Regions from separate parts of the Exiguobacterium sp. s143 genome, predicted to be linked through region 1. Evidence: riboswitches for the same ligand, from Rfam matches in the RefSeq annotation. Region 1 holds a riboswitch; the other holds the start of a gene.
The links. A riboswitch is a leader RNA that binds a small molecule or an ion and turns the genes downstream of it on or off. The one in region 1 is predicted to bind S-adenosylmethionine.
Positions count from the first base shown of each region.

Region 2: it holds a riboswitch for S-adenosylmethionine, as region 1 does, so the genes downstream of both, KNQ03_RS05975 (methionine ABC transporter ATP-binding protein) here and KNQ03_RS13790 (LLM class flavin-dependent oxidoreductase) in region 1, are expected to answer to the same signal.

Region 1 is NZ_JACSMX010000004.1:154,283-170,773, reverse strand. It holds gene KNQ03_RS13815 (MarR family winged helix-turn-helix transcriptional regulator) at 1-341, opposite strand, end outside; gene KNQ03_RS13810 (YczE/YyaS/YitT family protein) at 496-1,209, opposite strand; gene KNQ03_RS13805 (DUF817 domain-containing protein) at 1,314-2,099, shown strand; gene KNQ03_RS13800 (DUF2325 domain-containing protein) at 2,190-3,455, shown strand; gene KNQ03_RS13795 (DUF975 family protein) at 3,519-4,157, shown strand; SAM riboswitch class I at 4,271-4,373, shown strand; gene KNQ03_RS13790 (LLM class flavin-dependent oxidoreductase) at 4,448-5,506, shown strand; gene KNQ03_RS13785 (ATP-grasp domain-containing protein) at 5,503-6,450, shown strand; gene KNQ03_RS13780 (SRPBCC family protein) at 6,527-6,994, shown strand; partial or broken gene tnpA (IS200/IS605 family transposase) at 7,130-7,555, shown strand; gene tnpB (IS200/IS605 family element RNA-guided endonuclease TnpB) at 7,572-8,663, shown strand; gene KNQ03_RS13765 (NUDIX domain-containing protein) at 8,851-9,234, opposite strand; gene KNQ03_RS13760 (ABC-F family ATP-binding cassette domain-containing protein) at 9,300-10,922, opposite strand; gene KNQ03_RS13755 (prohibitin family protein) at 11,222-12,091, shown strand; gene KNQ03_RS13750 (hypothetical protein) at 12,324-13,892, shown strand; gene KNQ03_RS13745 (WxL domain-containing protein) at 13,909-14,601, shown strand; gene KNQ03_RS13740 (WxLIP family cell surface protein) at 14,625-15,644, shown strand; gene pepT (peptidase T) at 15,684-16,491, opposite strand, start outside.
Region 2 is NZ_JACSMX010000001.1:1,116,721-1,133,211, reverse strand. It holds gene KNQ03_RS06050 (TVP38/TMEM64 family protein) at 1-237, shown strand, start outside; gene KNQ03_RS06045 (proline dehydrogenase family protein) at 322-1,239, shown strand; gene KNQ03_RS06040 (DUF2785 domain-containing protein) at 1,299-2,117, shown strand; gene KNQ03_RS06035 (class I SAM-dependent methyltransferase) at 2,807-3,454, opposite strand; gene KNQ03_RS06030 (3-hydroxyacyl-CoA dehydrogenase/enoyl-CoA hydratase family protein) at 3,638-6,055, shown strand; gene KNQ03_RS06025 (acetyl-CoA C-acetyltransferase) at 6,073-7,263, shown strand; gene KNQ03_RS06020 (acyl-CoA dehydrogenase family protein) at 7,260-9,044, shown strand; gene KNQ03_RS06015 (DinB family protein) at 9,120-9,572, shown strand; gene KNQ03_RS06010 (arsenate reductase family protein) at 9,607-9,969, shown strand; gene gcvH (glycine cleavage system protein GcvH) at 10,034-10,417, shown strand; gene KNQ03_RS06000 (thioredoxin family protein) at 10,516-10,797, shown strand; gene KNQ03_RS05995 (class I SAM-dependent methyltransferase) at 11,337-11,975, shown strand; gene KNQ03_RS05990 (S-ribosylhomocysteine lyase) at 11,979-12,443, shown strand; gene KNQ03_RS05985 (PLP-dependent cysteine synthase family protein) at 12,440-13,363, shown strand; gene KNQ03_RS05980 (bifunctional cystathionine gamma-lyase/homocysteine desulfhydrase) at 13,356-14,522, shown strand; SAM riboswitch class I at 14,580-14,684, shown strand; gene KNQ03_RS05975 (methionine ABC transporter ATP-binding protein) at 14,763-15,785, shown strand; gene KNQ03_RS05970 (methionine ABC transporter permease) at 15,782-16,447, shown strand; gene KNQ03_RS05965 (MetQ/NlpA family ABC transporter substrate-binding protein) at 16,480-16,491, shown strand, end outside.

The DNA.
Region 1 (16,491 bases):
AGGAACTCATCTTTTTGTTCGCGTAATCGTGCAATGCGCGTCGCCCCTTGTTCCGTTAAGGAAACAAGAATCACCCGATTGTCAGCGGCTGAACGCTCACGAGCAATCATCCCGGTCGATTCCAGATGTTTGAGGTGACGGGTCACCGCCGCATGATCGACATTGACGCGTTTTTGCAATTCTTTTTGACTGATCGTTTGATCGACTTGTAGTTGAGCAAGTAGATCCATTCGCGTCTGACTAAAACCATCCGTACAGAGATCGAATTTTTGAGCAATCGTCTTATTGACGGAGACGAGTGCATAGATCAAACGTCCTTTTTCGGTGCAGGAAATACTCAATCCATCACATCCTTCCCTTCGTTCGAAGAAACCTTTGACGTGTCAAAGATTGATATGTAAACGAATATAACGTGTTTATTTTGATGACGCAACTTATCTGCTTCTGACATAAAAAAAGATATCATTCACGCGGAATGATATCGAGTCAGGCGACTTAGCTAATTTGGCGTTCAGACGCTGGAAGTCCTTTTGCATCAATCGCTGCAATGATCCGGCGGAAATAGAACAACCAAAATTGCAGGAACGGTCCGATCAGGAAAATCGAGAGGATCGTACCGAAGAAAACAGGTCCCCCAAGCAACCAACCGATGCCGCATGCCGTGACTTCCATGATCGTCCGCATCAGACGAATTGACGTTCCGAAGCGCTCTGCAAGTGTCAGCGTTAACCCATCACGTGGACCAGCCCCGTATCCGACAGCGACATACAGACCAGCGCCCATCCCAATGATGAAGATACCGAAAATCAGCCAGAGCGTATTCAACCAAATCGACTCAAAAGAAGGTAAGAGATGAGAACCAAGAACAAGATTCATGAAGACACCGACGAAAATCGCGTTGACGAGCGTTCCGATTTGCGGTGTGACGCGGTCTAATGCGTACTTAACGAAAACGAGTAATAGACCAACAAGTAAGATGATCGTTCCGACGGATAGTGGCGTCTTTTTTTGGAGACCAAGATGTAATACATCCCACGTCGAGACACCGAGTTCAGCCGTGATCATCATTGATGAGCCAAGAGCGAGTAAAAATAAACCGAGCAGGAAGAGTCCCCACTTTAACGTAGCGCGTAACAACCAGGAAGCGCGATGACGCGTCATGTCTGGCACCTCATTTCTTAAAAATAATTGATTCGTTAACTGTATCATGAGGAAAGTGGAAGAAGAAAGACGAAATTTTCCGTTTTTTCCATCTTAAGAAGGAGGGGAAGGTCAAAAGAGAAACGTATACTGAAGAAAAAGGAGATGACCGAATGAAAGCGATCCGGCACCTGATTCGTTTTACATATATAGAAGCCATCTGTTGCGTCTTTCCCGTGATGATTTTCGCTGCGCTTGCTCTTTCACGTTATCTTCCTACTGAACCGATCGCACGATACGATCTCCTGTTGCTATGGTGTATTCTCGTCCAAATCGTCTTACTCGTCACACGTTATGAAACGATGGAGGAATTCAAACTGATCTTATTGTTTCACGTCATCGGTCTAGCACTTGAACTGTTCAAAGTGAACGTCGGGTCTTGGAGTTATCCGGAAGAAGCTTTGACGAAAGTGGCTGGTGTTCCATTGTATGCAGGATTCATGTACGCAAGCGTCGCGAGTTATGTCTGCCAGGCGTTTCGGCGATTTCATTTACGATTCATAGCATTTCCACCCCCCTGGCTTGCGATCAGCGTCGGCAGTCTCGTCTATCTCAACTTCTTCACCCACCACTGGATCTTCGATGCACGCTGGCTATTGATGGTCCTCGTCGTCCTCGTTTTCTATAAGTCATGGGTTCATTTTACGATCGAGCAGACGATCTACCGGATGCCGCTCGTTCTATCCTTTTTACTGATTGCCTTTTTCATTTGGATCGCGGAGAACATCGTAACGTTCTTTAAAGGCTGGGTCTATCCGCATCAGGAAGGAGGCTGGGTAGTCGTTGATCTTGGAAAATTGTCTTCTTGGTTCCTGCTTGTGATCATCACGGTTTTGATCGTCATCGTCGCGAAATATAAGCGTCAGGATCCGGCTGTGGAAATTCAGCAACGTACCTAAATAAAAAAATAACCTGGTTATTTTTTTGGACTACTTCCGCGTTTTTTCGTTGCTATAGTGAAAAAAACGCAAAGGAAGTGGTTACGGATGATGCAACAGGTGTTGGAACGAGCAACTGAATTGGTACAGATGAAATTAGCGGTCGTGGAGCAGTATGAAGATTGGCAACTCTGGCTCGACGAAGTGAACGGAATCGATGAATGGGTCAAAATGTCAGCGTATTATGCACCGCGCGACGTTCAAGAAACACCGGTCATCGATGAAGTGATGGAGTTAGAGAAACAGACTATCGTCATGCCACCGCAAGTACCGAGCGAGCCAGTACGCAAGCAACGTTATTCCTATACGTTTCAGCGGGGGTTAAAAGGTGGTACTTTACTAGAATGGTCGGGCAGTCATATTTCTGAACGAGACGTCCGCGATTGGAATCTCGAGCACGGCATGGAAGTCCGTGTCCGTGTCGATCGTCAGGATGATCAAAAAACGATATGCCGTATCGAAGCCGTCGTCTCGACGGAGCGAATGAGAGAGAATCCAGAACGTGTCGTGTTTGAACAAGCAATCGTCAAGGCGCATGGAATCATTGAGGAAACGGTGAATGGTCCACTGCAAGATGAGTCGGGCAGATCGTTCTATTATGTCGTTCCGGTAGAAGACATGCGCTATTTGCGACTAGAAGCAGGTCAACTCGTCGATCTCGTCATGTGGCGGGAACGGAAGGATACACTGACGATTGCTTGGAAGCATCCATTCACGTATAAAGAGCCGATCGTCAACGCATCATCTAACCGCCCATCAGAGGTAGAGCAACCGGTAGTGAAGACGTCTGTGACAACGAAAAAGTCAAATCGGTATGCACGAAAAATGAAACGACAACCGGTTCCGAAAGCTAAAAAAGCACAGCGTCGCGTCCGTATGCCAAAAGAGCGAACGATTGAACCGATCGTGACGACAGCCGTACCTGGACAATTGATGGATTTCGTTGATAAGACACCACTTGATTTCACGCGCTTCACAGGAATGCGTCTCGTCATCGTCGGAAATGAACAACAGACCGCTGTCTATCGCGAGTTCTTTGCGCCGACGGGAATCGAATTGATTCATCTTGCAGGGGACGCACAGTCCGCGAAAAAGATTGCCTGTCTCGCCAAAAAGACGGACGCGATCGTCGTCGTGACGAGTCGCGTTTCTCATGCAGCGAGTGCACATGTCATCGCGCAGGCGAAAAAGCATGGTATTCCATTCGCGATGGAACGGCTCGACGGTCGACGATCGTTATACACGGCGTGTGAACGACAACTTGAGCGTGCTTGGCTCAACCAGCAACGAGACGGGAAATTATTGAAAAAAGAGTGAAACATTAGAAGAATTCGACCGTAAAGTAAGGTGAGAACTTATTTTTCAAGGAGGACCTTACTCATGTCATCTCAATTAAAAAAAGCAGCGAAGGAGTCGCTCAGCGGTCGTTGGGGATTTGCCATCCTCATGTTCGTACTGTTTTCTATCATCCAGAGCGTTCCGACGTTCATCGGACCAGATCCTAACGAAGATCTAAATGCGATGAGTGCGGTCAGTATCATTCTTTCGATTTTATTGATCCCAATCGCAGCGGGTTGGACGTGGGTCGCGATGTCGTTCGCACGCAATGAAGAAGTCAAAGTAGCTGATTTGTTCGAGCCGTATAAAATCTTCGGCAAAGTCATCGGCGTCTCGATTGTGCAAGCGGTCTTCTTATTCTTATGGACATTACTCTTGATCATTCCAGGGATCATCAAGTCGTTCTCTTACCTGTTGACGTTCTACATCCTTCGAGATGAACCATCGGTCGGTATCTTCGAGGCCATCACACGTTCACGTCAACTCATGGATGGTCATAAAATGGAAGCATTCTTACTCTTCCTATCATTCATTGGTTGGGCATTACTCGTGATCGTTACACTTGGTCTTGCTGTCTTATGGGTTGGACCATACTTCAGCGTCACAATGGCAAAATTCTATGATCGTGTGCGTGGTGAACAAGCGCCAGAGCCAACATCAGATTTCGTCGCACCATATTAATACCGAATCCCGACACGACGTCGGGATTTTTTTATGCGTGAAATAATTCCGATTGGAAAAGACGGTTTAATGGTTGCTTTAGTTCAGTGAATTTTGTACGATGAATGCAACACATCTTATCTAGAGAAGTCGAGGGACTGGCCCGAAGACACTTCAGCAACCCCGCTACGGCGGAAGGTGCTACTTCCAGGAAGGGATACCTTCCGAAGATAAGAGCGGACAGGACAAGATACCGTCGCTCTTTTCGAACTTCGAAAAGAGCGTTTTTTTATGATAAGGGGGACGATGGAGTGGAGTATGGTTTTTGGTTACCGATTTTTGGGGGATGGTTACGTAACGTCGAGGATGAACAGATGCCACCGACCTTCGATTATGCGAAACAAGTCGCACAAACAGCAGAACGAATCGGGTTCTCGACGACGTTGATTGCGGAATTGAACTTGAATGATATCAAAGGCATTAAGGAACCGAGTCTTGAGGCATGGACGACGGCAGCAGCGATTGCTGCAACGACAGAACGCCTTGAGATCATGACAGCGGTTCGTCCCGGGTTCCATAATCCAGCGACGACGGCGAAGATGGCGGCAAACATCGATCAGTTGAGTGGTGGACGCTTTACGCTCAACGTCGTTTCAGCGTGGTGGGCAGAGGAAGCGAAACAATACAACGGTATCTTCACAGCGCACGATGAACGCTATGCTCGGACGGAAGAGTTCGTCACGGTCATGAAGGGACTGTGGGCAGATGCGTCACCGTATAGCTTCTCCGGTCATCACTACACGATCGAGCAAGCAGAACTCCATCCGAAGCCAGTCCAGCGTCCAGGCATCAAGCTCTACGCTGGTGGAGAGAGTGAAGCTGGAAAGCGAACGATCGTCGAACACTGTGACGCTTATGTCATGCACGGGGGCACTGTTGAAGAAGTAGCCCATAAAATCGACGACATGAAAGTACGCCGGGAAGCGACGGGACAAAAGCCGCTCGAAAGCTTCGGTCTTGCTGCCTACATCATTTGTCGGGATACGGAAGAAGAAGCACTTCTTGAATGGCAACGGATCACGGACGTCAAGGAAGACAGCGCCGGTTATGCCGGTTATCAGGATTTCATTAGTAAATCGCAACTGGAGCAACAGGTCGAGCGGAACGATTATTCTGTCTCGAACCGTGGTCTACGTCCGAATTTAATCGGGACACCAGAACAAATCGCTGAACGGATTCTAGCGTTCGAAGCCGTCGGTGTCACGTTACTTTTGTTACAATTCTCACCACAACTTGAAGAAATGGAACGCTTTGCTCGTGACGTAATGCCACTGGTCGAAGCGAAACGAAAGGTAGGTCAACAATCATGACAAAAATTCATATTCTCCACGAAAACCAAGAATGGACGGACCATCTCATCAAACGTCTCGAAGAACTCGAATTACCGTATGAACAGTGGCACTTGAATGAAGGAATCGTTCCGCTGGATGAACTGCCGCCAGAAGGCGTCTTTTACAGCCGGATGAGTGCTTCTTCGCATACGCGGGGACATCGTTACGCGCCGGAGTTGACGGAAGGGGTCCTCGCTTGGTTAGAAGAGCATGACCGGACCGTCTTTAACGGAACGCGTGCGCTCCGTCTTGAAGTCAGCAAAGTCAATCAATATACGGCGTTGCGGAAGGCTGGGATTCGTGTACCGAAGACGACGGCTGCCGTCGGACGTGATCAAATCGTACAAGCAGCAAAAGAAATCGGTGTTTCGTCATTCATCACGAAACACAACCGTGCCGGAAAAGGTCTCGGCGTCCAGCTGTTCCACTCGATTGAAGCACTTGAAGCTTATCTCGACGGTCCGACATTCGACGAACCAGTCGATGGCATCACGTTGATTCAAGAGTATATTCAAGCACCAGAACCGTACATCACACGTTGTGAGTTCGTAGGTGGAAAGTTCGTCTACGCGGTTCGAGTCGATACATCAGAAGGGTTCGAGCTTTGCCCAGCGGATGCATGCGTGATCGACGACTTGTTCTGCCCAGTCGGTGAAGAAGCACCGCAAACACCGATGAAGTTCCAAATCGTTGAAGGCTTCGATGACCCGATCATCCAAAAGTATGAAGCATTCCTCCAAGCGAACCAAATCGCGGTCGCAGGCATCGAGTTCATTAAGGATGCGTCAGGTACGATCTATACGTATGACGTCAATACGAATACGAACTATAATTCGGATGCCGAGGCAGCTGCAGGACGCTACGGTATGCTCGAACTAGCGAAGTTCCTCGGTGCAGCCCTTGAAACAAGCACAGTAAAATAAGAATCTGCTCTCGCCCTGTCACCGGACGTTACAAGACCGGATGACAGGGTATTTGTATAGAAAAGGGGGCGGATCTATGATTACGTGGAGAGAAGAACGACAGCTCGATATTCCGATTGAGGAAGCATGGCACTTGTTTGATCACACGCGATTGCAGCGTTTGATTCCAAACGTCGTCCAGCACGAGGTGATTGAACGAAAACCGGGTGTCGTCGGTTCGACGTATCGTCAAACATACATGCAGGGTAATCGACTTGAAACCTATATCGTGACCGATTTAGCCTATACGAACGAGCCTGACTTCAAACAAAATACGATTGGATTCACATTGGCTAAAATATTCAAGATCGAGATGACGTTTACACTTAAACCGATCGACCATGACCGTTGTCTGTTGATCTATACGGGAAAAAATGAGGGAGCGAACTTTGTTGGAAAGAGTCTGTTGTCGCTTGGAGGAGAGCGAGAGAATGAGAAAATCGTTCATGGGCTGTTGCAACGTGTCGAAGAAGAAGCGGCGAAACAAAAGAAGAATAACGCATGAAAAAACGGATTCCCGCGTTTTTGTATCCTGTCGCTTCGTATACGATTTATCAAAATCAGGCGAGAATACTCCCACCTCTAAGTGTAGCGTAGGTAGGAGATGAATCACCCGTTTCGATAAGACTATAATCATTTGATGAAATCAGTGCAACCAATAAAAGGAATTGATACACAAACAAAATTTAACACAGATAAGCATTCAGTCTTTCTTCTGAATTACGATCTTATCCTCGTAGTGAAATACAGGAGACAAGTGATTGATGACGCCATCTCGACGTTTGCGAGACAGATGTTCGAACGAATAGGCACGTCATATCGTATTACACTGATCGAGTGGAACCATGACAACGATTATATCGATGTGTTGTTTAAAGCGCACCCAAACGCGGAAATGTCCAAGTTTCTGAACGCTTATAAGAGTACCAGCAGTCGATTGATCAACCACGATTTTCCACATGTCAAAACACAACTTTGAAAAGAAATGTTTTGGTCCCGAAGTTATTGTCTAGTGAGGACCGGAAATGCGACGATCGATGTCATCAGACACTACATCGAAAAAAAGGAGAGGAGTGATTTCCTTGCTGAAGGCGTACAAGTTTCGACTTTATCCGACGAAGTTCCAACAAGAGTATTTCGTGAAGACGTTCGGTTGTGTCCGTTTCGTTTACAATAAGATGCTCGAAGAGCGTATCCGATTGTATAAAGAGTCTAAGCTCGACCCTGACGTGAAGCAGAAGCTCCCAACCCCAGCAAAGTACAAACCTGAATTCCCTTTCCTAAAAGAAGTCGATAGTCTTTCCCTAGCGAACGCTCAGATGGACTTGAATAAGGCATACCAGAACTTTTTTCGGGATAAGTCTGTTGGGTTCCCCAAGTTCAAATCGAAGCACAACGACCGCGCCTCTTACACGACGAACAATCTGAAGGGAAGCATCCGAATCGAGGCATGTCAGGTGAAGCTTCCTAAGATTGGTTTTGTGAAGTTGAAACAACATCGTCCGTTTACAGGTGTGATCAAGTCCGCGACGATCTCGATGACGAGGACCCGAAAATTCTTCATCTCGATCCTCGTCGATCAAGCCGAAGAGCAATGGATTCCCGCCAAACATAAAGTAGGGATTGATCTTGGTTTGGAGCACTTCGCCATCCTGACAAACGATAAACATTTTTCTGAGAAAGTTGCCAATCCGCGCTTTCTTCGAAAGTCTGAAGATAAGATAAAGAAGGCGCAACGTGGCTTGTCACGCAAGAAAATTGGGAGTAAGAACCGAGAGAAGGCGAGGATGATCCTTTCCAAGAAGCATGAAAAGATTGCGAATCAACGTCAAGATTTTCTTCATAAGCTGTCGAAACGAATCGTTGACGATAACCAAGTCATAGTCGTTGAGACACTTAAGTCGAAGAACATGATGAAAAACCATAAGATCGCCAAATCGATCGGGGATGTCAGTTGGTATGAGTTTGTTCGTCAGCTAGCATACAAATGCAAATTCTACGGGCGAACACTTATCAAAGCGGATCAATTGTATGCCTCTACACAGATTTGTTCTTCTTGCGGAATAAAAAGCGAGAAGAAAGCCATGGATGTGCGCGAGTGGAGCTGTATTTGTGGTGCTCTTCATGATCGAGACATCAACGCGAGCATCAACTTGTTGATGTTAGCATACTGAAAATTCTTCAGGGTGGGGACCACCCGATGAGCTTGGTCAATAATCGTAGCTTGTAAAAGTACGGTCTTCCCAAGAGGCTCCTACTTCAATTTGCGAAGCAAACAAGTGGTGAGTAGTTCACTCAGTCGATTATGTAGGGAGTGTAAAGAAACCTGGTTAGTTATATCTCAGTTAGTTAATCTTTCCTTTACAGTAAGTTCAGCAAACGAGTAATCTGTGAATCATCTTGAAGGTCCTTTAGTGGTCGGAAACGGACGGTTCGTAATTCCTGTTTATTAAGCGGAAGTTCGGGATCAATCCCGAGTCGAGGTGCAGAAGAACTACCTGAGGTGCGTTGAACGAGAAAACATGTCTCGATTCCCTGATCGATTGAAATCTCGTAGAGTTGTCGTTCGATTGTGATGTGAAGATGCGTCTCCTCTAATACTTCGCGCACGACGGCTTGTTCTTTTGTTTCACCACGCTCGACACCTCCGCCCGGTAACGTCCAAAATGTCCGGGAAGGCGTGTGTAATTCAACCATTAAGATCTGTTGCTCTTCAATCAGCGCGGCACATACGCGATGACGCATATCGCATTCCTCCTTCAAAGTGTTCAAAAAAGAGACCGAAACGACAGTTCCGGTCTCTTTTGACATCATTGTGCGTATAACGCTGTTAATTGCTGTTGGATCGTATCATTGTTCAAGTACTCATCGTATGTCGTTTCTTTATCGACGATACCGTTTGGCGTCAACTCGATGATACGGTTCGCAATCGTTTCGACGAACTGATGGTCATGCGAGCTGAAGAGCATCGCACCTTTGTAAGCGATCAAGCCATCGTTGAGTGCTGTGATCGATTCGAGATCCAAGTGGTTCGTTGGATCGTCGAGGACGAGAACGTTAGCACCGCTGAGCATTGCTTTTGAAAGCATACAACGGACTTTTTCGCCCCCAGATAAGACAGAGGCTTTTTTCATAACTTCTTCTCCTGAGAAGAGCATCCGACCGAGGAATCCACGGAGGAACGTATCACTCTCATCTGCCGGTGAGTACTGACGGAGCCAATCGAGGATCGTCTTGTCCGAGCCTTCGAAGAATTCCGAGTTATCTTTTGGCAAGTACGACTGTGAAGTCGTGACGCCCCATTTGAACGTACCGCTATCCGGTTCCATCTCACCCATAAGGATCTTGAAGAGAGTCGTGATCGCGATATCGCTCTGACTGATGAACGCGACTTTATCCGTCTTGTTCAACGAGAAGCGGACGTTATCAAGGACTTTGACACCATCAATCGTCTTCGAGATACCGTCAACCATCAAGAGGTCATTTCCGATTTCGCGTTCCGGTGTGAAACCGACGAACGGATAACGGCGTGACGATGGACGAATGTCGTCGAGTGTGATTTTATCAAGCAATTTCTTCCGCGACGTCGCTTGTTTCGCTTTTGAAGCGTTTGAGCTGAAACGCGCGATGAAGGCTTGAAGTTCTTTGATTTTCTCTTCTTTTTTCTTGTTTTGGTCACTTGCCATGCGCGAAGCAAGCTGACTTGACTCGTACCAGAAATCATAGTTTCCGATATACAATTGAATCTTACCGTAATCGAGATCCGCCATGTGCGTACAGACGTTGTTCAAGAAGTGACGGTCGTGGGAAATGACGATGACCGTGTTCTCGAATCCGATCAAGAATTCTTCGAGCCATTTGACGGCTTTCAAATCAAGTCCGTTCGTCGGCTCATCGAGTAAGAGAATGTCTGGTTTGCCGAACAACGCTTGTGCAAGCAAGACTTTGACCTTTTCCGATCCTGTCAGCTCAGCCATCGTTTTCGAGTGAAGGTCTTCCTTGATGCCGAGTCCTTGAAGAAGCATTGCGGCTTCCGACTCTGCTTCCCAACCGTTCATCTCAGCGAATTCACCTTCGAGTTCAGCAGCGCGCATGCCGTCTTCGTCCGAGAAATCTTCTTTCATATAGATCGCATCTTTTTCTTTCATGACTTCATAGAGACGTTTGTGTCCCATCATGACCGTTTCGATGACTTGGAATTCTTCGTATTCGTAATGGTTCTGACGGAGAACGCCTAAACGTTCGCCTGGTGTGATGATGACATCGCCTTGTTGTGCTTCGATGTCACCAGCGAGAATTTTCAGGAATGTCGATTTACCGGCACCGTTTGCACCAATCAGACCGTAACAGTTACCTGGTGTGAACTTGATGTTGACGTCTTCGAATAATTTTCGGTCTGCAAAGCGAAGACCGACGTTTTGTACTGTAATCATATAGAGATGAACCCTCGTTTCTAGTAAGTGATGTGCTCATTCGAGTGTACCACAAATCGTGATCTGTCGTAGAGCAGGCAAAGTTCCCTCCATATTAGGACAGAAATTAAAAATAAGCAACCAGACATTTAAAAAAATGAAACATTTTCCAGATAGATACGTAGAAGAAAGTAAGGAATTCGTTAGAGGAGGGGTTAGATGGCCATCTTTTTCACATTATTGTTTTTCGCCCTCATCGTTTTGCTTGGCATGGAACTCTACCGTTATATCCAAGAAAAGATCGATAAAGGAGATTCAGAATGAGAGAAATCAAACCGAAGAAAAAAATTCGCCCATCGATGATCATCGCTGGTGTGCTCGTACTAGCGTTGCTTGCAACAACACCGTTCATCGTTGAACAAATCGAACCTGGACAAGTTGGTGTCGTCTATACACCATCAAGCGGTGTCAAAGATGAGACGTTATCGCAAGGTTGGCATGTCGTTTCACCGATTACACGGGTGACAGAGTATCCGATTCGGACACAGACAAAAGCGCTTGAAAACATGACGCTTGCGACCAAGGATGGAAAGAACATCGTCGTCGACTTTACATACAGCTTCTCCGTCTCACCGGATAAGGTGACGAAAGTCTTCAATAAGTTCGGACCGATTGAAATCGATGAGATCGCAAAAGGATATCTGAAACAACGTCTCTATGATGCATCGCGTGAGCAAATCTCGAAAGTTACCGTCCTTGAACTGTTCGGTGAAAAATCAGGGAATGTCTCGACGAGCATTCAGACGCAGTTTGCAGAAGACGTCAAGGATATCGGTTTCATCATCGAAGATGTCGCACTCGGTGCGCCGAAACCAGATGAAAAGACACAGGAAGCAATCGATGCGCGTGTCAAAGCGTCGCAGGAACTTGATAAAAAGAAAACGGATCTTGAAATCGCTAAAGCAGAAGCAGAGCGTCTTCGTGTAGAAGCGAAAGGAGCAGCAGATGCGCGTTTGATCGAAGCCCAAGGTTTAGCAAAAGCTCAAAAAGAACTACAGAAGACATTGACAGAAGAGATGATTCAATACGAAGCTGTCAAGAAATGGGACGGAAAGTCACCACTCGTCAGTGGGTCGGGTAGTATGGTTCAATTACCGATTCCAAACGATACGACAGAAGAAAAGAATTAAATCTCGATGTGCTTGGAGACAAGCACATTTTTTTATTTCATCATAATAAAATGACTGTACTAATGCTCTTATGGCATTAAATTTTAATATACCAATAAATAATGATATATTTTATATCTTTTAAATCCCAAATTAATGGTTTAATTAACTTATTTAGAAGGAAAAAGATGTAAAGAAAAGTCATTTAGATCAACTAGGTCAATGAATTGTTCCAATTGAAGGAGGAATTTTATTGTATCGAAATCGATCACCAAATCTTTTTATCATCTTAATGATCTTACTGGCAACAAGCTTTCCGATTCCGCACAGTCATGCGACGACTGAGGAATTCGAGATTCCAGACCCTTTGACGTCATCGTTTTGTGAAGAGACGTTGAATGATCCAAAGAAAAAGGACTTGTTGGAAAAAGAGGAAATTGAACAATGCGAAGAACTCGTAGAAGTAGAGAAGACACCATCAACCGAGAGTGAAGACCCACCAACACCCGAGACACCCCCAACCGAGAGTAAAGACCCATCCACACCTGAGACACCTCCAACTGAGAACGAAGACCCATCCACACCTGAGACACCTCCAACTGAGAACGAAGACCCATCCACACCTGAGACACCTCCAACTGAGAACGAAGACCCACCAACATCTGAGACAGTACCAGCCGAGAGCGAAGATCCACCAACACCCGAGATACCTCCAACTGAGAATGAAGATCCATCAACACCAGAGATACCCCCAACTGAAAGTGAAGACCCATCAACACCAGAGACATCTCCAACCGAGAATGACGATCCACTGACACCTGAGACAGCACCTACTGATGAAGAGGAAAACAAAATTCCCGACCAACCTGATTCTGGTAAAGCAGAATCACCGAACGAAATCGAAACTCCTGTCCTAACGTCACCTAAACCAAGACAAGAGAAGCAACAAGCGGTTGTACCGATGCTTGCTGGAGTAGCACTGCTCGGAACATCAAGCTTAGATGCTTCTTATAATGGAACGACTAAAACGATCACATTAGAAAATACTGTTTCTGGATTGTTGGGCTTAAATTTATCAAGTGGATATATTATTTTTCGATTACCACCAGAAGTGATGCAAAGTATTGAAACGAGTTCCGTCAAACTTCAATATCGCTATAATGGATTACTTGGGATTGGATCGCAAACGAGAGATGCGACAGCAATAATCGATCGAACGAATAACCAAATTTATGCTGATGTTAGCTCTTTATTAAAGCTATCTCTTCTAAGTAGCGATCGATTCACCTTATCTTTCAAAGTCGGAAAATTACCAGTCGGAGTCGATAAAGTCTATACATTCCGGAGTGTTTTAGCAGATGGGTTAGTTGATTTGAATGTTTTAAGTAGTGGTACGGATACAGCAACACTTGGAATCGGACCTACATTCAACTTAAGTGTTCCGGATACGCTAGATTTCGGAAGTCATGAGTTGACAGGACGTGAGAAAATAATCCCTCGCTTGTCCCCAATGACGATTTCTATTTCGCACGAAAATGCAACAGGTTACAGCTGGAAGTTACAAGCAAGTCTCAGTCGTCCTTTGACGAGTACAGACAATGACGTGTTGAGCGATGTTCTTTATTTTAAGACCACTTCGAAAACCCAATTGTTACAAACGACTGCTATTGAAATCGCAACAGGGACGATGTCGGCAAGCTCGAATCAGACACCGTTAACCTACGCAGAAAACGAAGGGATCATTCTCGACTTAACTGGCAAATATCCAAAACCTTCATCGTATAGCGCAGACATTCAATGGAGTTTAATCAATGCACCATGAAAAGGAGAGAACAGAAATGAAGAAACGTTTCGCTGTTTCGACGGTATTGATGAGCACAGCTTTGGTTTTAGGAACAACCACTGCATGGGCGGCGACTTCTACGGGCGAGTCGACGGCAAAAATTACGTTCACGACGAATGAAGCACCGGTCATCGTGGATCCAGATGATCGGGACCCGAACAATCCATATGAACCAGACAAAAACGGCGGAAATACACCTACAGGAAATACAGGAGCATTGACACTCGACTATGCGCCTAACTTTGATTTTGGATCAAACGAATTGCTTTCCAATAAAGCTGAGTTTAAGGCGACTGATCAAAAACCATTTCTCCAAGTAACGGATCGACGGGTTAATCGGACAGAATGGGAAGTAACTGTGAAGTTGGGAGACTTTATAGATGAAGGTGGAAAGCCCTCGTTAATAGGTTCGACTTTATCCATTGATGCCGGTACTGTTCAAACATTAGTGAATGTATCAGGATTCGCGGCACCTACGACAGGAGATATAACATTGACACCAGGAAATGCAGGAGATGCGCAAACGATATTAACATCCCCAGAAGGAACGTTCTCAACTTGGCAAATTTACTGGAAGGGTAATGGAACCGATAACGATTACATCAAACTCAATGTACCAATCAATTCTCAAGTGCAAGGCACACACACCGCAACACTCGACTGGACGCTTACGGATGTCGTGAATTGATTGGAAAGCAGGTGAAGACAAAGATGAAACGATGGGGAGCCAGTTGTCTTGCTATACTACTTTATGTATTGTTATTCTGCGTCATACCTTCGACTAGTTTTGCAGAAGATCGCGTCAATTTTTCGATTGAAGCCGTTCCGAATGCCTACCAAGTGGATTCTGGTGTCTCGTACTTTGACTTACGTATGACGGCAAAACAAAAGACAAACATTCAAGTTCGGATTTTCAATCACGGACCTGATGATCATACGTTTTTGACATCAATCCGGAATGCAACGACGAACGATAATGGTTTGATCGTTTACGATCAAAAGAAACCGGTCCCGTTAGCTCCGACTTCGTTGACGGATCTCATTCAACCGAACGCGACATCGACGTTCATCAAGGGAGGCGAATCAAAAGTCGTTTCTTTACCACTTGAGATCGTGAACGATTTAGACGGTACCTTGTTAGCTGGTGTTCGGGTCGAGAAGAAACCAGAAAAAGAAACAGCTGAAAAAAATACAATCGGTATTCAAAATCGTCACTCTTACATCATCGGTTTGAAAGTCCGATCTTCGATTAAAGACCTGGCGCCCGAGATTACGTACGAAGGGGTAGAGGCAAAGTCGTCTTTTTCTAGACCGACTGTCTTTGTTAAGCTAGCCAATCAGGTACCGACGATCAGTCAGCCTATGAAGTTCGAAGCCGTCGTCACGCAAGGCAAAAAAGTCGTCGTTCGGAAAGCGACGGAAGTTCGATTTGCTCCGTCGATTTATATGAGAACACCGATTGAAACGACAGGAATCTTAGAACCAGGTACGTATCAAATTAATATCCGTGTTGAAGGAAAAGAAAAGACGTGGAAGTGGAAAGACAGCTTTAAAATCACGAAGCGCCAAGCAGACCAGATGAAAGAACAGATGCCTGAGCGAGAGATTGAGGAAAATTCCAACTCCTTCGTCGGTGAATGGTCGAAGGAACTCATGATTGCCTCGACGTTGATTATCTTTTTGCTGATTGGTTACATCTATCGTTTGAAAAAACAACAACGCCAGACATGAAAAAAAGCAGATTCTCAGCGCTGAGAATCTGCTTTTTGATTAGCGCGAAGCTTGTTCAAATCCTTGAGCGATGGCAATGATCACTTGTGTTGCTTTGACCATATTATCGACCGAAATGAATTCAAACTTGCCATGGTAGTTCTCGCCACCGGTAAAGATGTTCGGTGTTGGAAGACCCATGTATGAAAGTTGTGATCCATCCGTCCCACCACGAATTGGTTTAATGATCGGTGTGATGTCAAGCGACTCCATCGCTGCATGAGCGATATCGACGATGTGCATATGGGGTTCGATTTTTTCGCGCATGTTGTAGTACTGATCGTGTAAATCGATTTCGACACTGCCGGCGCCATACTTTTTGTTCCACTCATCGACAAGGGCAGATAAGAAGTGTTTCCGTCCTTCGAACGCCTCACGATCAAAATCACGAATGATATAGTCGAGCGTCGTTTTTTCGACAGAACCATCAAACGAAATCAGGTGAAAGAAGCCTTCGAAACCATCCGTGAATTCAGGAGACTCTTCTCCAGGAAGACGATCGTGGAATGCCATCGCATGTTTCTGCGAATTGACCATCTTATCTTTTGCTGTTCCCGGATGGACATTTGTTCCGTGGAAGACGATTTTGGCTGCAGCCGCATTAAAGCTTTCGTATTCGAGTTCACCCAGCGGACCGCCGTCAACCGTATAAGCATACGAGGCATCGAATGCTTCGACATTGAAGTGATGTGGTCCACGACCGATTTCTTCGTCTGGCGTAAAGGCAACACGAATGCGACCATGCTTGATTTCTGGATGTGAAATCAGATGATGCATGGCTGTCATGATTTCTGCGATTCCGGCTTTA
Region 2 (16,491 bases), on a different contig from region 1:
TTTGACGCGATCAGCTATGCGTCCGGATTGTCAAAAATTCGCTTTAAACAGTTCGCCATTGCCAACTATCTCGGGATCATTCCCGGTGCGTTCGTTTACAACAATATCGGCTCAAGCCTTCGCGATCCGTTCTCCTGGCAATTTTTCGTTGCGATCGGGCTGTATGTCCTATTCTTTGCCGTAGGACTTGTTGCTCAACGGATTCTCAAAAATAAACGAAATAAAGAGCGTATGTAAGCGCTTTATGGCATAATATGAGTGCAGAGATGTGAACCGATACGGTAAAACAGCCTAGCATTTATTTAGGGGGAATCATGAGTGATGGAAAAAGTACTACGGGATGGTTTTATCTTCTTATCGCAAAACAAGACATTGAACGGTCTCGCCAAGCGATACGGGCTTAAATTCGGAGCAAGTCGCTTCGTGGCAGGGGATTCATTGGAAGCATCAAAACGGGCGATCCAGGAATTGAACGCAAAAGGGTTATGCGTCACGATGGACCATTTAGGGGAGTTCATCTCAACGGTGGCAGAAGCAGAGATGATGACACAAGAATGTATTCGTGCGGTTGAGATGATTGCGGAAGAAAAATTAGACTCGCAACTCTCGTTGAAACTGACATCACTCGGACTCGATATCTCGGACGACTTGATTCGCTCGAACATGGAACGGATCTTAACACGGGCGAAAGAACTCGGTGTCTTCGTCACGATCGATATGGAAGATGAGCCACGTTGTGAAAAGACGATTCAATTGTTTGAAGAATTGCGCCAATCTTTCGATAACATCGGAACAGTCATCCAGTCATACCTCTACCGGTCGGAAGATGACATCAAACGTGTCGGACGCTTCGAGACGAATCTCCGGATTGTCAAAGGGGCTTATAAAGAGCCGGCAACGGTTGCATTTCCAGAGAAGGAAGACGTCGATCATAACTACATCAAGCTCGTGAAGTTACAATTATCACTCGGAAACTATGCTGCCGTCGCAACACATGACGATGCGATGATCGAGCAAGTCATCCGTCACGCTAAAGAAAACGGAATCGAAAAAGACCAGTTCGAATTCCAGATGTTATTTGGTATCCGGGTCGAGCGTCAACTCGAACTCGTCAAACAAGGCTATAAAGTCCGTGTCTACGTTCCTTATGGACGTGACTGGTACGGTTACTTCATGCGCCGCTTAGCAGAACGACCGGCAAACGTTGCCTTCGTTCTCAAAGGAATGGTCAAAGGATAAGAAGAGAAGGCGATGCAACGTTGCATCGTCTTTTTTTGATTCAGAGAGGAGAGGACGGAATGGTGCGAACAGAACAAGAGTTAAAGGAACTGCTACAACAAGACTCGAGTGTAACGCCTGGATTACTCGATGAGTTACTTCTACATATCGGTTCGACGAATTCTGAGTTACGAGATGGATTGATCTATCCGCAGTTAGCGACCTATATCGCATCAGAGTCCTTTACGATAGAAGACACCAATCGAATTTTCGATTTTATTTTAAGCGGGCATGGGTTGATGTATAGAATGGGAACAGCGGACACAACAGCTGTTCTGACGCGATCATTTTCAGCATTAGCACTCGCTGAATTGTTAGTGATGGACAAAACCCGATACTTATTGACGCAAAGTCAGCTGAATCGGCTGTCCACTTACTTACAAACCTATTTGGAGCAAGAAAAGGATGTCCGTGGATTCATTGACGGAATGGGGTGGGCACACAGCATGGCACATATCGCAGATGTCTATGCGGTTTGGTTTACGCACCCAGCGAGTCGTCCAGAGGAGGAACTCGGAGCGATTGATGCGATGATTCGTCAGTTGACGCGGTCCGATTATCTCTATGTCGATGAAGAAGCGGACCGGATGGTGACGGCATGGTTGCAAGCTTGTCGCCATGGACTGTCGGAAGATGTCCTATTGCAACGAATCGAACGTAATATTAAGGAGTGGCTTGAGAGTGACGTGACATGGGGAGATGCGGAGTGGACGACGTATCGTAATGTCAAACAGATGCTACAGACATTCTATTTTCGACTGAAATGGGAAGAACGATCAGATCACATTTTGATTGAAGAATGGTTGCGACAGGTACATCAGCGAACGCATGGAGGATAAAGCATAGTATACCGGACGTCCCTAGCATCTTCGCTTTCCTCAGGCGGGAAGTAAGCCGCGGCACCTCACATTCCATGTGATTTGCCGGGTCTTCCTCTTCCCTGACGGAAGCATGGTTCATGCTTCCTTTTCCTGCAGGAGTCGAAGATGCCCGGTTCGTCCTAAATGAACAAACATCAAAAGCGATCGATTTCCGTCAATGGAATCGATCGCTTTTGAGTTCTTTGAATAACAAATGAGTGCGTCCTCCTCACATGTCTTCACCCGACTCCTACAGGAAAAAGCGCGATGTTTCATCTCGCGCTGTCAGAGACAAACAAGACCCGGATTCGTTATCCGAAGGATGAGGAAGACTGGCTTGTGTCTCGCCTGAGGAAAGCGGGTGAGAAGACAGTGAGGTGAATAGTGCGTTACATCGATCATTTCGCATCATGGCCAAATGATATTACCTAGAAACACCATCCCAGCAAATAAACCAATCATTAAGAAGACAGTAGTTTGTGGTTGGAAACGTTTCTCCCGATAACGTCGAAATAAACGGTCCCCCAATGCCTGTATACAGAATAAGAGACCAATAAAGAGTAGGAAGAATTGCCATCTTTCTAGAACATCGAGAGCATCAATGTAAAATAAAAAAACAATACATAAAGCTATTAATATAGACGTATAAAAGGTACTGTGTGACATATTTATCTCTCCCTTACAGCCGTCGTCTGAAAAGCAAATAAACACGAGAAAGCATGGGCTTGATCCAGTAACCGATGCCCCGTCATGACGGCGCCTTCCTTTTGGATGATTGCTTCATCGAGTAACGTCCAACCCCGTTCTTTAGCTAGCTGCAGCAGTTCCCACGGCATCATCGTATTCCCCATCGCGACTTCCTCACCGTAGAGACGACGATAAGCAAGTTGACGCGGAGCGGCTGTCGGACCAAGTAGACTGATGACGACAAGCGGGGCGACACGTTCGATTTCTTCTAAAACCTTTACGGGACGTGTCGACCATTCAAGTGAGTTGACGGCGAGGACGACATCAAACGCATGATCGGCGAACGGCAATGCTTCACCCGTTCCAACGATGAACGTCTGCTCGGGTGACTTCTCACGCGCGATTCGGATCATCTCGTCTGAGACATCGAGTCCGACTGTCTGAAAGTCCGGTGTCAGTAAGCGACAGGCTGCCCCATCACCGCAACCGAGATCAAGCAAGCGACCACCGGTGATTGTTTTTCGTAAGAACGGCAAAACGGTTTTCCGACTGCCGTTTGTCCACATATCGTCAGCGCGATCCGCCCAGTCAGCGGCTTTTTGATTCCATACATGCTCGGTTTGACTCATTTCTATCCACTCCTTTTTATCAGTCTAACAGGAAAATTTGTCCATTGACTGATTTTTTATTGCTACTGAATCATTATTCATTTATGATGAAGATGTAGAAGAAGCACACCAAAGTCGTTCGGCTTCTTTTTTTGTCAGTATAATGAATGGTTGTTCATTCAATTTAAACTCAGGGGGTATATCATGGCGAGTCAAATCGGTCAGCCGACCACAATCCAGTTGACGAAACACATCCAATTCGCCGTCATCATCGGTTCAGGGGTGATGGGTGCAGGCATCGCAGCACATCTTGCGAATGCTGGCATACGGACATTGATGCTTGATATCGTACCAAAAGAACTTACGGCACAAGAAGAGAAGCAGGGCTTGACGCTAAGTGATCCGCGCGTCCGTTCCCGCATCGCGCGCGATAACCGCGAAAAACTCTTGAAACAAAATCCAGCACCACTCGCGTCGAAAAAATTGATCGACTTCATCGAGGTCGGAAACTTAGAAGACGACTTAGAGCGTCTGAAAGAAGCGGACTGGATCGTTGAAGTCGTCGTTGAACGACTCGATGTTAAACAGCAATTGTTTAAAACGATTGAACCGTTCATTCGGGAAGACGCGATCGTCAGCTCGAATACATCGGGTATCTCGATCGAAGCGATGCGTGAAGGGCGTTCGGAGTCGTTCAATCGTCGTTTCCTCGGGACACACTTCTTTAACCCACCACGTTATCTGAAGTTACTTGAGTTGATTCCGACGTCAGACACGGATCCGAGTGTCGTCGACTTTATGAAGCAATTCGCAGAGGAACGACTCGGGAAAGGCGTCGTCATTGCGAAGGACACACCGAACTTCATCGGTAACCGAATCGGGACATACGGTCTCCTCGTGACGATGGATGAGATGAAAAAAGGTGGCTATTCGATCGGGGAGGTCGATTCGGTCACAGGTCCACTCCTTGGTCGCCCAGGGTCAGCGACGTTCCGGACACTCGACGTCGTCGGCATCGACACGTTCGTTCACGTCGCAAACAACGTCTATGACTTGTTGCCAGAAGGCGAAGAGAAGGAGACGTTCGCGGTTCCGGCTGAAATGCGTCGCCTTGTCGAACAAGGAGCACTCGGTGCGAAGACGGGTCAAGGCTTCTATAAGAAAGTCGGAAAACAGATCCTTGAACTTGACCTCGAGACATTTGAGTACGTTGAAAAGAAAGCGCTTACTGAACCGTCAATCGGACAAGCTAAAGCACTTCCGGGCGCAAAAAACAAACTGAAAGCCGTCGTCTTCGCACAAGATCGTGTCGGTGCCTTACTCTGGCCGATTCATGCGAAAACATTGCTCTACTCGGCTCAGCTGACAGGTGAGATCGCAGACGACATTAAAGCGATCGATGAAGCAATGAAATGGGGCTTCGGCTGGAAGATGGGACCGTTCGAGACATGGGACGCACTCGGCGTCGAGAAAACGGTCGCGAAGATGAAACAAGATGGTTACGAAGTACCGGCATGGGTCGATGAGATGCTCGCGGCAGGAAAAACGAGTTTCTATGATGCGTCCGGTCGTCATTATGACACAACGACACAAGACTACGTCGGAGCAACGGTCAATCCGAAGGAAATCCGTCTCCGCGACGTCCGGAAGTCAAACGGTGTTCTCCTTGAGAACAACGGGGCACGCTTGCTTGATATCGGCGACGATGTCGCAGTCCTCGAGTTCACTTCGAAGAGCAATGCGATTGGTGTCGACATCATGCAGATGATCGAACAGTCGGTCGATCTCGTTGAGAAAAACCATCGTGGTCTCGTCATCGCGAACGATGGCAAGAACTTCTGTGTCGGTGCGAATCTAGCGATGATGCTGATGGAAGCGGAAGATGAAAACTGGTTCGAGCTCGACTGGATCATCAACAAGTTCCAACAATCGATTCAAAAGATTCGTTATGCATCGCGTCCAATCGTCGCTGCACCACAAGGGATGACGCTTGGTGGCGGTACGGAGATCTCGCTTCCGGCAGCTCGTCTGCAAGCCGGGCTTGAAACGTATATGGGTCTTGTCGAAGTCGGTGTCGGTCTGATTCCAGGAGGCGGCGGAAACGTCAATACGTATCGTCGACTGTTAGAAAACACACCGGACGGACTCGTCAATATCGAAAAAGCAGCACAAAAAACGTTCGAAAACGTCGCGATGGCAAAAGTCTCAAAATCAGCCTTTGAAGCACGCGAACTCGGATATGTCCGCTCCGTTGATCAAATCTCGATGAACCGGGATCACTTGACGTATGATGCGAAACAACTCGTCCTTGAACTGGACCGGACCGGCTACACGGCACCAGCGAAAGCGAAGATTCCAGTCGTCGGTCGTGCTGGGAAAGCAACGCTTGAACTCGCGACACGCGAAATGTTCTACGGTGGCTATATCTCGGAACACGATTTGAAAATCGCTAGTAAACTGGCACACGTCATCGCCGGTGGAAACGTCGCCTTCGGTAGCTACGTCGATGAACAATATATGCTCGACATCGAACGGGAAGCATTCTTGAGCCTGATCGGTGAGATGAAGACACAACAACGGATGCAGCACATGCTCGTCAAAGGCAAGCCGCTTCGTAACTGAGGACTGGGGGGATTCGGATGAAGGAAGCAGTAATCGTCGCCGGTGCACGGACACCGGTCGGAAAAGCAAAAAAGGGCGCATTCAAATCGATGCGCTCGGATGAATTAGCAGGCATCGCCATCCAGGAAACGTTGAAACGGTCCGGTTACACGGGAGCGGTCGATGACGTCATCCTCGGATGTGCCTTACCGGAAGCAGAGCAAGGGATGAACATCGCCCGTTACGCTTCAGTCCTCGGTGGATTATCACATGAGGTACCGGCAATCACGATCAATCGCTATTGCTCAAGTGGACTACAATCGATCGCTGACGCAGCGATGAAGATCATGACGGGGCAAGCAACTGCGGTCGTCGCTGGTGGACTTGAATCGATGAGTCAAGTCCCGATGCCAGGTCACGTCGTCCGACCTAATCCGTCGATCGTCGACACGGCACCGGAATACTACATGAGCATGGGGCATACAGCGGAGCAAGTCGCTGCGACCTACAATGTCTCACGGGAAGATCAAGATGCGTTTGCGTTGAAGAGTCACCAAAAAGCAGCGGCAGCCATCGCAGCTGGTAAGTTTGCTGACGAAATCGTCCCGGTAACGGTGACGGAACAATTCGTCAATGATGAACTGAAAATCGAAGAGAAGACATTCATCGTCGAACACGATGAAGGCGTTCGTCCGGATTCGTCACCGGAAGGTCTTGCGAAACTTCGCCCAGCGTTCCGCCTCGGCGGTAGCGTCACAGCAGGGAACTCTTCGCAGACGTCAGACGGTGCGGCTGCTGTCCTCGTCATGGAACGGGAAGAAGCAGAACGCCAAGGGTTACCGATTCTCGGAAAGTTCAAGTCGTTTGCGGTCGGTGGTGTCCGTCCGGAAGTGATGGGAATCGGACCAGTCGTTGCGATTCCGAAAGCACTTGAACTCGCAGGCATCACGCTTGAGGACGTCGGATTGATCGAGTTGAACGAAGCGTTCGCATCGCAGTCACTCGGTGTCATCCGCGAGCTTGGATTAAACGAAGACATCGTCAACGTCAACGGTGGAGCGATCGCCCTCGGTCACCCACTCGGTTGTACAGGAACAAAACTCACATTGACGCTCTTGAATGAAATGAAACGTCGGAATGTCCAGTATGGTGTCGTCTCTATGTGTATCGGTGGCGGAATGGGCGCAGCAGGCGTATTCGAACTAGTTGAAGGAGGAACAGGACAATGAGCCAAACGACAAACGAATTAATCAAAGGTGGCAGTTTCGTATTAGATGAGTTAGCACCAGAACGTCTCTTCACACCAGAGGATTTCTCGGAAGAACACAAAATGGTCGGTGACATGACAGCGAAGTTCGTCGAAGATCGTGTCGTTCCTGTCCTTGACCGAATCGAAAAACACGAGTTCGAATTATCAGTCGGTCTCCTCCGTGAAGCAGGCGAGCTTGGTCTACTCGGTGCAGACGTTCCGGAAGCATACGGCGGCTATCAGATGGATAAGATTTCGTCTTCGATCATCACGGAGAAGTTCGCGCGCGGTCGTTCATTCGCCCTCAGCTACGGCGCACACGTCGGAATCGGTTCGTTGCCGATCGTTTTCTTCGGAAACGAAGAGCAAAAGCATAAATACTTGCCGAAGCTCGCTTCAGGGGAGTGGATCGCTTCGTACGCGTTAACGGAACCAGGCTCTGGTTCGGATGCTCTTGGTGCCAAAACGACGGCTGTCTTGAACGAAGCTGGTACGCACTACATCTTGAATGGTGAAAAACAATGGATCACGAACGCTGGTTTCGCAAGCTTGTTCGTCGTCTACGCAAAAATCGACGGTGACAAGTTCACAGCCTTCCTCGTCGAAGGATCGTATCCAGGCGTCTCGACAGGCGTCGAGGAACAGAAGATGGGAATCAAAGGATCATCGACACGGACGTTGATCTTACAAGATGCAGAAGTACCAGTCGATAACGTCCTTGGTGAGATCGGACGCGGTCACGTCATCGCCTTCAACATCTTGAACGTCGGTCGTTATAAATTAGCTGTCGGTGCTGTCGGTTCGTCAAAACGGGCGATCGATCTCGCAGTCCAGTACTCGAACGAACGGAAACAGTTCAAGACACCAATCAGCTCGTTCCCATTGATTCAAGAAAAACTCGCAACGATGGCAGCACAGACGTATGCGATGGAAAGTTCGGTCTACCGGACGGGTGGTCTGTTCCAGGACAGCCTCGATCAGTTGTCAGAAGAAGAGAGCAAGGACGGTAAGAAAATCGCCGATGCAATCGCGGAGTACGCAATCGAGTGCTCGATGAACAAAGTCTTTGCTTCGGAAACATTTGATTACGTCATCGATGAAGCAGTTCAAATTCACGGTGGTTACGGCTTCATGGCAGAATATGAAGTCGAGAACATGTACCGTGATTCACGGATCAACCGGATCTTCGAAGGAACGAACGAGATCAACCGTCTTCTCGTTCCAGGAACGTTGCTGAAGAAAGCGATGAAAGGCGAGTTGCCGTTGCTTGCGGAAGCACAGCGTCTGCAACAAGAAGTGATGAGCTTCATGCCGACAGAAATCGGAACAGCACCACTTGATCGCGAACGCCACTTACTCGCGATGATGAAGAAGATCTTCTTGTTGACTGCCGGAACAGCGGTCCAGAAATACCAGGACAAACTCCAAGGCGAGCAAGAGATTTTAGCGAATACAGCCGACATAATGAGTGCGATCTATGCGCTGGAGTCAGCGATCGTCCGGACGGACAAAGCGATTGCCGACAAAGGCATCGAGAAGAGCGAACTGAAAGTCCGTTACACGGAAGTCTTCGCACAACAAGCGTTCGAAGCTGTCGAGCGTGACGCGAAAGAGACACTCTACGCGGCAGCAAGCGGCGACGAACTCCGGATGTTGCTCTCAGCGCTGAAAAAATTCAGCCGTTACCAGCCAATCAACGTCATCGGTACGAAACGCGACATCGCAAAACGTCTCATCGAGTCAAACAAATATACGGTCTAAGTCAGGTTTACCGCTTCGCCTTTGCAGGGAAAATCTCTGTAAAGGCGAAGTTTTTGGTTGGAGGAGGAAAACGAGATGCGCCAAGAATTGGTTGAACTGCAATTTGCGATTGCCTACTATCAATCCCTTGAACGTTTGTCGCCGGAAGAATGGGATCTGCCGCTTGCACTTAATAAGTGGACCGTCCTTGAGTGCGTCAGTCATCTGTATTTATGGGACCGGTTTTATTACGATCATGCCATCTCGAAGTTACCGGATGAACCGTTGACGCTCGTCGAGACGGATTTTGATCAGTTCAATCGACTGGCGGTCGAATATGCGCATCATATCGATCCGCTTGCTTTGTTGAAAAAAGCGATCAGCGTCCGGCGTGACATCGTCAATCACCTCGATCGTTTGTCTGACGAGCAGTTTGAAGCAACCTATGAGGATTTCCGACCACTTACATTCGTCGAGTCGTTCGTTGCCCATGACGCGCATCACCAAGATCAGATTGACGGGGCGCTCGCACGCTTGAAGCAGAAGTGATCCATCTGCTACTCTTGAAGGTGAGGTGAGGAACATGACAAAAACAGTCACGATGTACGGCTATCCGAAATGTAGTACGTGCGTCAAAGCAAAAAAAGCACTCGAACAGCACGGTGTCGAAGTGGATTACAAACATATCGTCGAGGAGACACCATCTGCAACGACGATTCAGGAACTTCATCAAAAGAGTGGAGAGCCACTGAAGAAATTCTTCAACACGAGCGGTCAATCATACCGTTCGCAAGGGATCAAGGACAAACTTCCAGAGCTATCAGAAGACGAGCAATACAAGTTACTCGCAAGTGACGGCATGTTGTTGAAGCGTCCGATCGTCACAGACGGGAAAGACGTCACGATCGGCTTCAAGGAAGAAATGTATCAAGGAAAATGGTATTAAGTTCAGAGTCGATTTTGGTATACTGAACACGTTAGTCCAAATTAGTCCACAGGGGGAATCGGAAATGAGTCAAGTAAAAGACAACTTACGCTATTCGGAAGAACATGAATGGGTCGAAGTATCAGGAAACAAGGCGCGCATCGGAATCACGGATTTCGCGCAACACGAACTCGGGGATATCGTCTTCGTCGAATTGCCTGAAGTCGGGGATACGATCTCAGCAAACGAGCCATTCGGTTCAGTCGAGTCGGTCAAGACAGTCTCGGAATTATACGCACCGATCTCTGGTAAAGTCGTTGCCATCAACGAAAACCTTTCGGATTCCCCAGAACTCGTCAACGAGTCACCATTCGAAGGCGCTTGGATGGTCGACATCGAAATCGAAGATGCATCACAAGTCGAAGCATTGATGGACGCTGCGGCGTACAAATCGATGATCAACGAGTAATACTTAACGAAAAGAGAGTGAACGAGGCGCTTGCGTTTCGTCCGCTCTCTTTTTTTTGTATACTGACGTCAGATACCACGAAGAAAGGAGCGACCGTCATGCAAGAGGTCACGACCGTCCCGGAAAACGGACTATTGTATGTCTATGCACCGATGTGCGGGACATGCGCCATCGCGGAACGAATGCTTGATATCGTCGAAGCGACGGAATCAGGTCAATCGATTCAGAAGGCGAATGGGAATTTCATTCCGGATTTCTTAGAAGAAGCCCGTGTCATGAGTGTTCCTGCGTTGTTGCGAATTGAAGAAAATCAAGTCGTAGAGCGACTTTATGCTTTCCAGTCCGTTCAAAACGTCTTTGCTTTTTGTCAAGAACGGTAAGAAAAGTCCGACTGGATTTTTCTTTTTGTTAAATTGTCGGAATATTTACAATAATCCGTTGACAACGCCGAAATATGAATGGTATATTCATAACAACTTCTAGAAATGCATTATAGGAAGTCTAGCAGAGATGATCGTTCAATACGCTTCAAGTCTTGAACCCTTTCTCTCATCCTAAGCCGGTGTATTGTTTCCCCTTAAGTCGTCCCCCAAAGACGAAGCGGTGCAATGAACGGGTGGTGGATCGAAAGGACCGATCAGGAAGTGAACGTAAGCTGGCAATCATGTCGAACAGGCGCCGTCCTCCACGTGGAAGAGCGAACAATTCCGAATGGAGCTGGGTTTTCCTTCGTAGCATTTCTAACCACATTATTCGTGTTGTCGGTTCGCCGGCAACGCCTTTTTTTTGTTTTCTGGAGGTTTTTCGAGCCGGTCGCTTGCCAGGATAGAATCTCCTTGCTACAATGCGAATAAGGAAAATTACTTTAATTCATATCCGATTACTCGGAATTAACTGGTGAGATGGAGGACGACAAGGCATGACAGTACGTTTTATGGATGTTTTCACAGAATGGGCATCAACGTATGACGAGACAGTAACCGGACACGATCCGGAATATAAAGAGGTCTTTCGTCGATACGATGAGATTTTGGATACAGTAGCGGATAAAGCGCAGTCGCCGGTCATTGAATTCGGAGCAGGCACAGGGAACCTGACACAACGTCTTCTGGCACGTCACGACGCCGTACTCGCCGTCGAACCAAGTCCGGAGATGCGGGCAATCCTGACGGAAAAGATTCCGTCGCTTGCTGTACAGGACGGTCACTTCCTCTCGTTCGAAGCGAAGGAAGTAAGCAGTTTTGTTTCGACGTATGCGTTTCATCATTTAACAGATGAGGAAAAGGGAGAAGCAATCGAACTGATGGCATCACATTTACCGGCAGACGGAAAAATCGTCTACGCGGATACGATGTTCGTCTCAGAAGAGGCACGCCTGCAAACGATTCGTGAAGCACGTGCTCAAGGGTTCGACGCGTTAGCGGAAGATCTCGAACGCGAGTTCTACCCGTTGATTCCAGTTATGGAAGAATTGTTTACAGTACGGGGATTCACTGTTAAATTTATACAATACAATCACTTCGTCTGGCTCGTAGAAGCCGAGAAAATGGGGGAATAAATCATGGCACTTCAAAAAATGAACGTCGAAAGCTTTAACCTGGATCATACGAAAGTCAAAGCACCTTATATCCGCGTCGCGGGTTATAAAGAAGGTAAAGTCGACCAAGTCGTCAAATACGATATCCGTTTTACGCAACCAAACGTTGAGCAAATGCCGATGCGTGCGATGCACACACTCGAGCACTTACTTGCTGAAAACATCCGTAACTACTCGGATGATGTCATCGATGTCTCGCCGATGGGATGCCAAACAGGTTTCTACATGGCGATGATGAATTTCGACTCGGTCGAAAAAATGAGCGAACTCGTTGAGAAGACGTTGAAAGACGTCCTCGCAGCAGAAGAGATTCCAGCGCAAAACGAAGTCCAATGTGGATTTGCGAGCGCACATGACCTCAAAGGAGCGAAGCACTATGCCGAGAAAATGCTTGCCGGTCGTGATGAATGGGACATCGTCTTCGGATGATCGCGAACAACGTCCGCGACCTCGTCGGAAACACACCACTCTACGAGATCACTTCATTCGATTTGCCTGCTGGTACGCGCATTTTGGCGAAGCTCGAATGGATGAACCCTGGGGGCAGCGTCAAAGACCGCCTTGGCATTCAACTCGTTGATGCAGCAATCGAAAACGGACATGTGACACCAGGCGGTACGATCATCGAGCCGACAGCTGGGAATACCGGCATCGGCTTGGCGCTCGCCGCTAAGAAATACGATCTCAAAGTCATCTGTGTCGTTCCGGAAAAATTCAGTCAGGAAAAACAGACGTTGATGCGGGCACTCGGCGCAACCGTCGTCAACACGCCGACTGAACTCGATATGCAAGGGGCTATCGACCGGGCAAAAGAACTCGGTCAGGAAATTCCGAACAGTTACGTTCCGTTACAATTCGAAAACGAAGAGAACCCAGTCACGTATCAGCGGACACTCGGTCCTGAGCTGATTGCGGACTTGCCGCACATCGACTGGTTCGTTGCCGGTTGTGGTTCAGGTGGTACGTTCGCCGGAACAGCGGACTTCTTAAAACAACGTCTCGGTACAAAAGCAGCAATCGTCGAACCGGAAGGCTCCGTCTTAAATGGTGGTCCAGCCGGTCCGCATAAGACAGAAGGTATCGGTACAGCAAAATGGCCAAGTCTCGTTCCGCGTGAACTCGTCGACGAGATTCATACGATTTCTGACCGTGATGCATTTGACGCAGTTCATACACTCGCTGCTCGCGAAGGATTACTCGTTGGTAGTTCAGCAGGTGCAGCGCTTGTTGCTGCGCTTGATATCGCGAAGCGTCACCCCGGCAGTACGATCGTCACCGTCTTCGCAGACAGTGCCGAACGCTACTTGAGCCAACAAATCTTTGAAAAGGTGGACGAAACTCATGCGTAAGAAGACAGCATTGATTCATGGAGGAACAGGTGTCGACCGGGCAACAGGAGCCGTCACACCTCCGATCTATCAAACAAGCACATACAAGCAGGATAAAATCGGTCAACTCAAGGACGGATATGAATATTCACGGACAGCGAACCCAACACGGACGAGCATCGAACGATTGATTGCGGATCTCGAAGGTGGCGCACGTGGTTTTGCGTTCGGTTCTGGGATGGCAGCGATCCATGCCGTCTTCCACTTGCTTGAGTCTGGCGACCACATCGTCATGACGGATGACGTCTACGGTGGTACGTTCCGCTTGATGCAACGCGTCTTACCGAAGTTCAACATCGAAGTGACATTCGTCGATACGACGGACCTTGCGGCGACGGAAGCAGCGATCCAAGACAACACGAAGATCGTCTACGTCGAAACACCGACGAACCCGTTGTTGAAAGTTACGGATATCGCAGCGATTGCAACGATTGCCAAACGTCACGATCTTAAACTCGTCGTCGACAACACGTTCGCGACACCGTATCATCAACAACCACTCGCACTCGGTGCAGATATCGTCTTGCACAGTGCGACGAAATACATCGGCGGACACTCGGACGTCGTCGCTGGACTTGTCGTCGTCAAAGATGATGCGCTCGGCGAAGAGCTGCACTTCATCCAAAACTCGACAGGCGGCGTGCTTGGACCGCAAGACAGCTTCTTGCTCGTCCGTGGTCTTCGTACACTCGGTATCCGAATGGATGCGATCGAAGAGACAGCACATGATCTCGTTGCGTTCCTACAAGCGCAAGACATCGTCTCGAACATCTTCTACCCAGGACTTGCATCGCATCCTGGTCACGACATCCAAGCGAAACAAGCGACTGGATTTGGTGGGATGATCAGCTTTGATGTCGGTTCAGCAGCGAACGCAGAAAAACTCGTCGAGGCGACACACTTCTTCACACTCGCTGAGAGTCTTGGTGCCGTCGAGAGTCTGATTTCGGTGCCGGCACGGATGACGCATGCGTCAATCCCAGCAGAACGTCGGGCAGAACTCGGCATCACAGACGGTCTCGTTCGGATTTCAGTTGGACTTGAAGACGCAGAAGATTTGAAAGAAGACTTAACACGTGCTTTCACGTTCCTCGAAAAAGTTTCTGAAAAAACTGTTTGACAACAAAAATAACCCCTGCTAATATTCAGAATATATTCTACAAACTTAATACCGAAACTCTTATCGAGAGTGGTGGAGGGACTGGCCCGATGAAACCCGGCAACCGCGGATCTAATCCGAAGTGGTGCTAATTCCAGCAGACAAAAGTCTGGGAGATGAGAGCAAATGGTTTTGTGTACTGAAAAGTGCGCGCGTTTGCTCTAAAACGCGCGCACTTTTTTTATTTTAGGAGGGACAGTTGTGATTCGTTTACAAGACGTAGGAAAGATTTATCGCTCAAAGCGCGGAGCGGTCGAAGCCGTCGCGAATGTCGATCTGACAATCGAGCGCGGTGAAATTTTTGGAATAATCGGTTATTCCGGAGCAGGGAAATCGACCCTGATCCGATTGCTGAATATGCTCGAAGCACCAACTAGTGGTTCGATCCAAATCGATGGTGTTGAGATGACATCACTGAAACCAAAAGAATTACGAGGCGTCCGCAAGAATGTCTCGATGGTCTTTCAGCACTTCAACTTACTATGGTCACGGACGGTTGAAGAGAACATCATGTTCCCACTCGAGCTCGGTGGCTTCCCGAAAGCACACCGCAAGGAACGGGTCGCGGAACTGATCCAACTCGTTGGTTTGGACGGACGCGAAAAAGCCTATCCGTCACAATTATCGGGTGGTCAAAAACAACGTGTCGGTATCGCTCGGGCACTGGCATCGAACCCGGACGTTCTCTTATGTGACGAGGCAACAAGTGCACTCGATCCGAAGACGACGGATTCAATCCTTGAGTTACTCGTCGACATCAATGAAAAACTGAAACTGACGATCGTCTTGATCACACACGAGATGCACGTCATTCAAAAAATCTGTCACCGGGTCGCCGTCATGGAAGCCGGTAAAATCGTCGAGCAAGGACCGGTCGCAGAAGTCTTCCGTCATCCGAAGCAAGCGATGACGAAGGAGTTCGTCAAACAATTGACGTCGCCTTCGGAAAACGAGTTGACGTTCGCGAAACTACGCGAACGGTACCCAACCGGAAAAATCGTTCAGTTGACGTTCGTCGGATCGACAGCGGAAAGCCCGATCCTCGCGGAAGTCATGAAGGATTCACCGGTCCTGTTCAACATCATCGGCGGAAACGTCGGTCAATCACAGGAAGGGGCACTCGGTACACTGTTCATTCAGTTGATCGGGGAAACAGAAGCAACACAAGCGGTCATCACGAAGCTTCAAGCCAGTGATGTTGAAGTGGAGGTGGATCACCGATGATTTCATTCTTTGACAACCTAGATTGGGACATGGTGTGGGAAGCGACAGGCAGTACCGTCTATATGACGGCAATCGCTGGGGTTTCGACATTCGTTCTCGGTTTGATCATTGGTTTACTATTGTATGCGACAAACGAAGAGTTATTGTTCAAGAATCGGGCGTTCTATTCAGTGTTGAGCTTGATCGTCAACGTCTTCCGTTCGATTCCGTTCATCATCTTACTGATCTTATTGATTCCATTTACGACAGCGATCGTCGGTTCGTTCCTCGGACCAACGGCAGCATTACCGGCACTGATTTTCGGTGCTGCACCATTTTACGGTCGGATGGTTGAACTCGCGTTACGCGAAGTCGATAAAGGTGTCATCGAGGCAGCTGAATCGATGGGGGCGACGAAGTTCCAAATCATCTATAAAGTCTTAATCCCGGAAGCGTTGCCTGCCATCGTTTCTGGTATCACGGTCACACTCGTCTCACTTGTCGGTTATACGGCAATGGCCGGAGTAGTCGGCGGAGGTGGACTTGGGGACATGGCCTTCATCGAAGGATTCCAGCGTTCTCAAAACGATGTCATCGTCATTGCGACACTCTTAATCTTAGCGATCGTCTTCGTCATCCAAATCATTGGTGACTTGCTGATCCGAGCAATCGATAAACGTTAATTCAAAACTTAATCATATTGGAGGAATCATTCATGAAAGTTTGG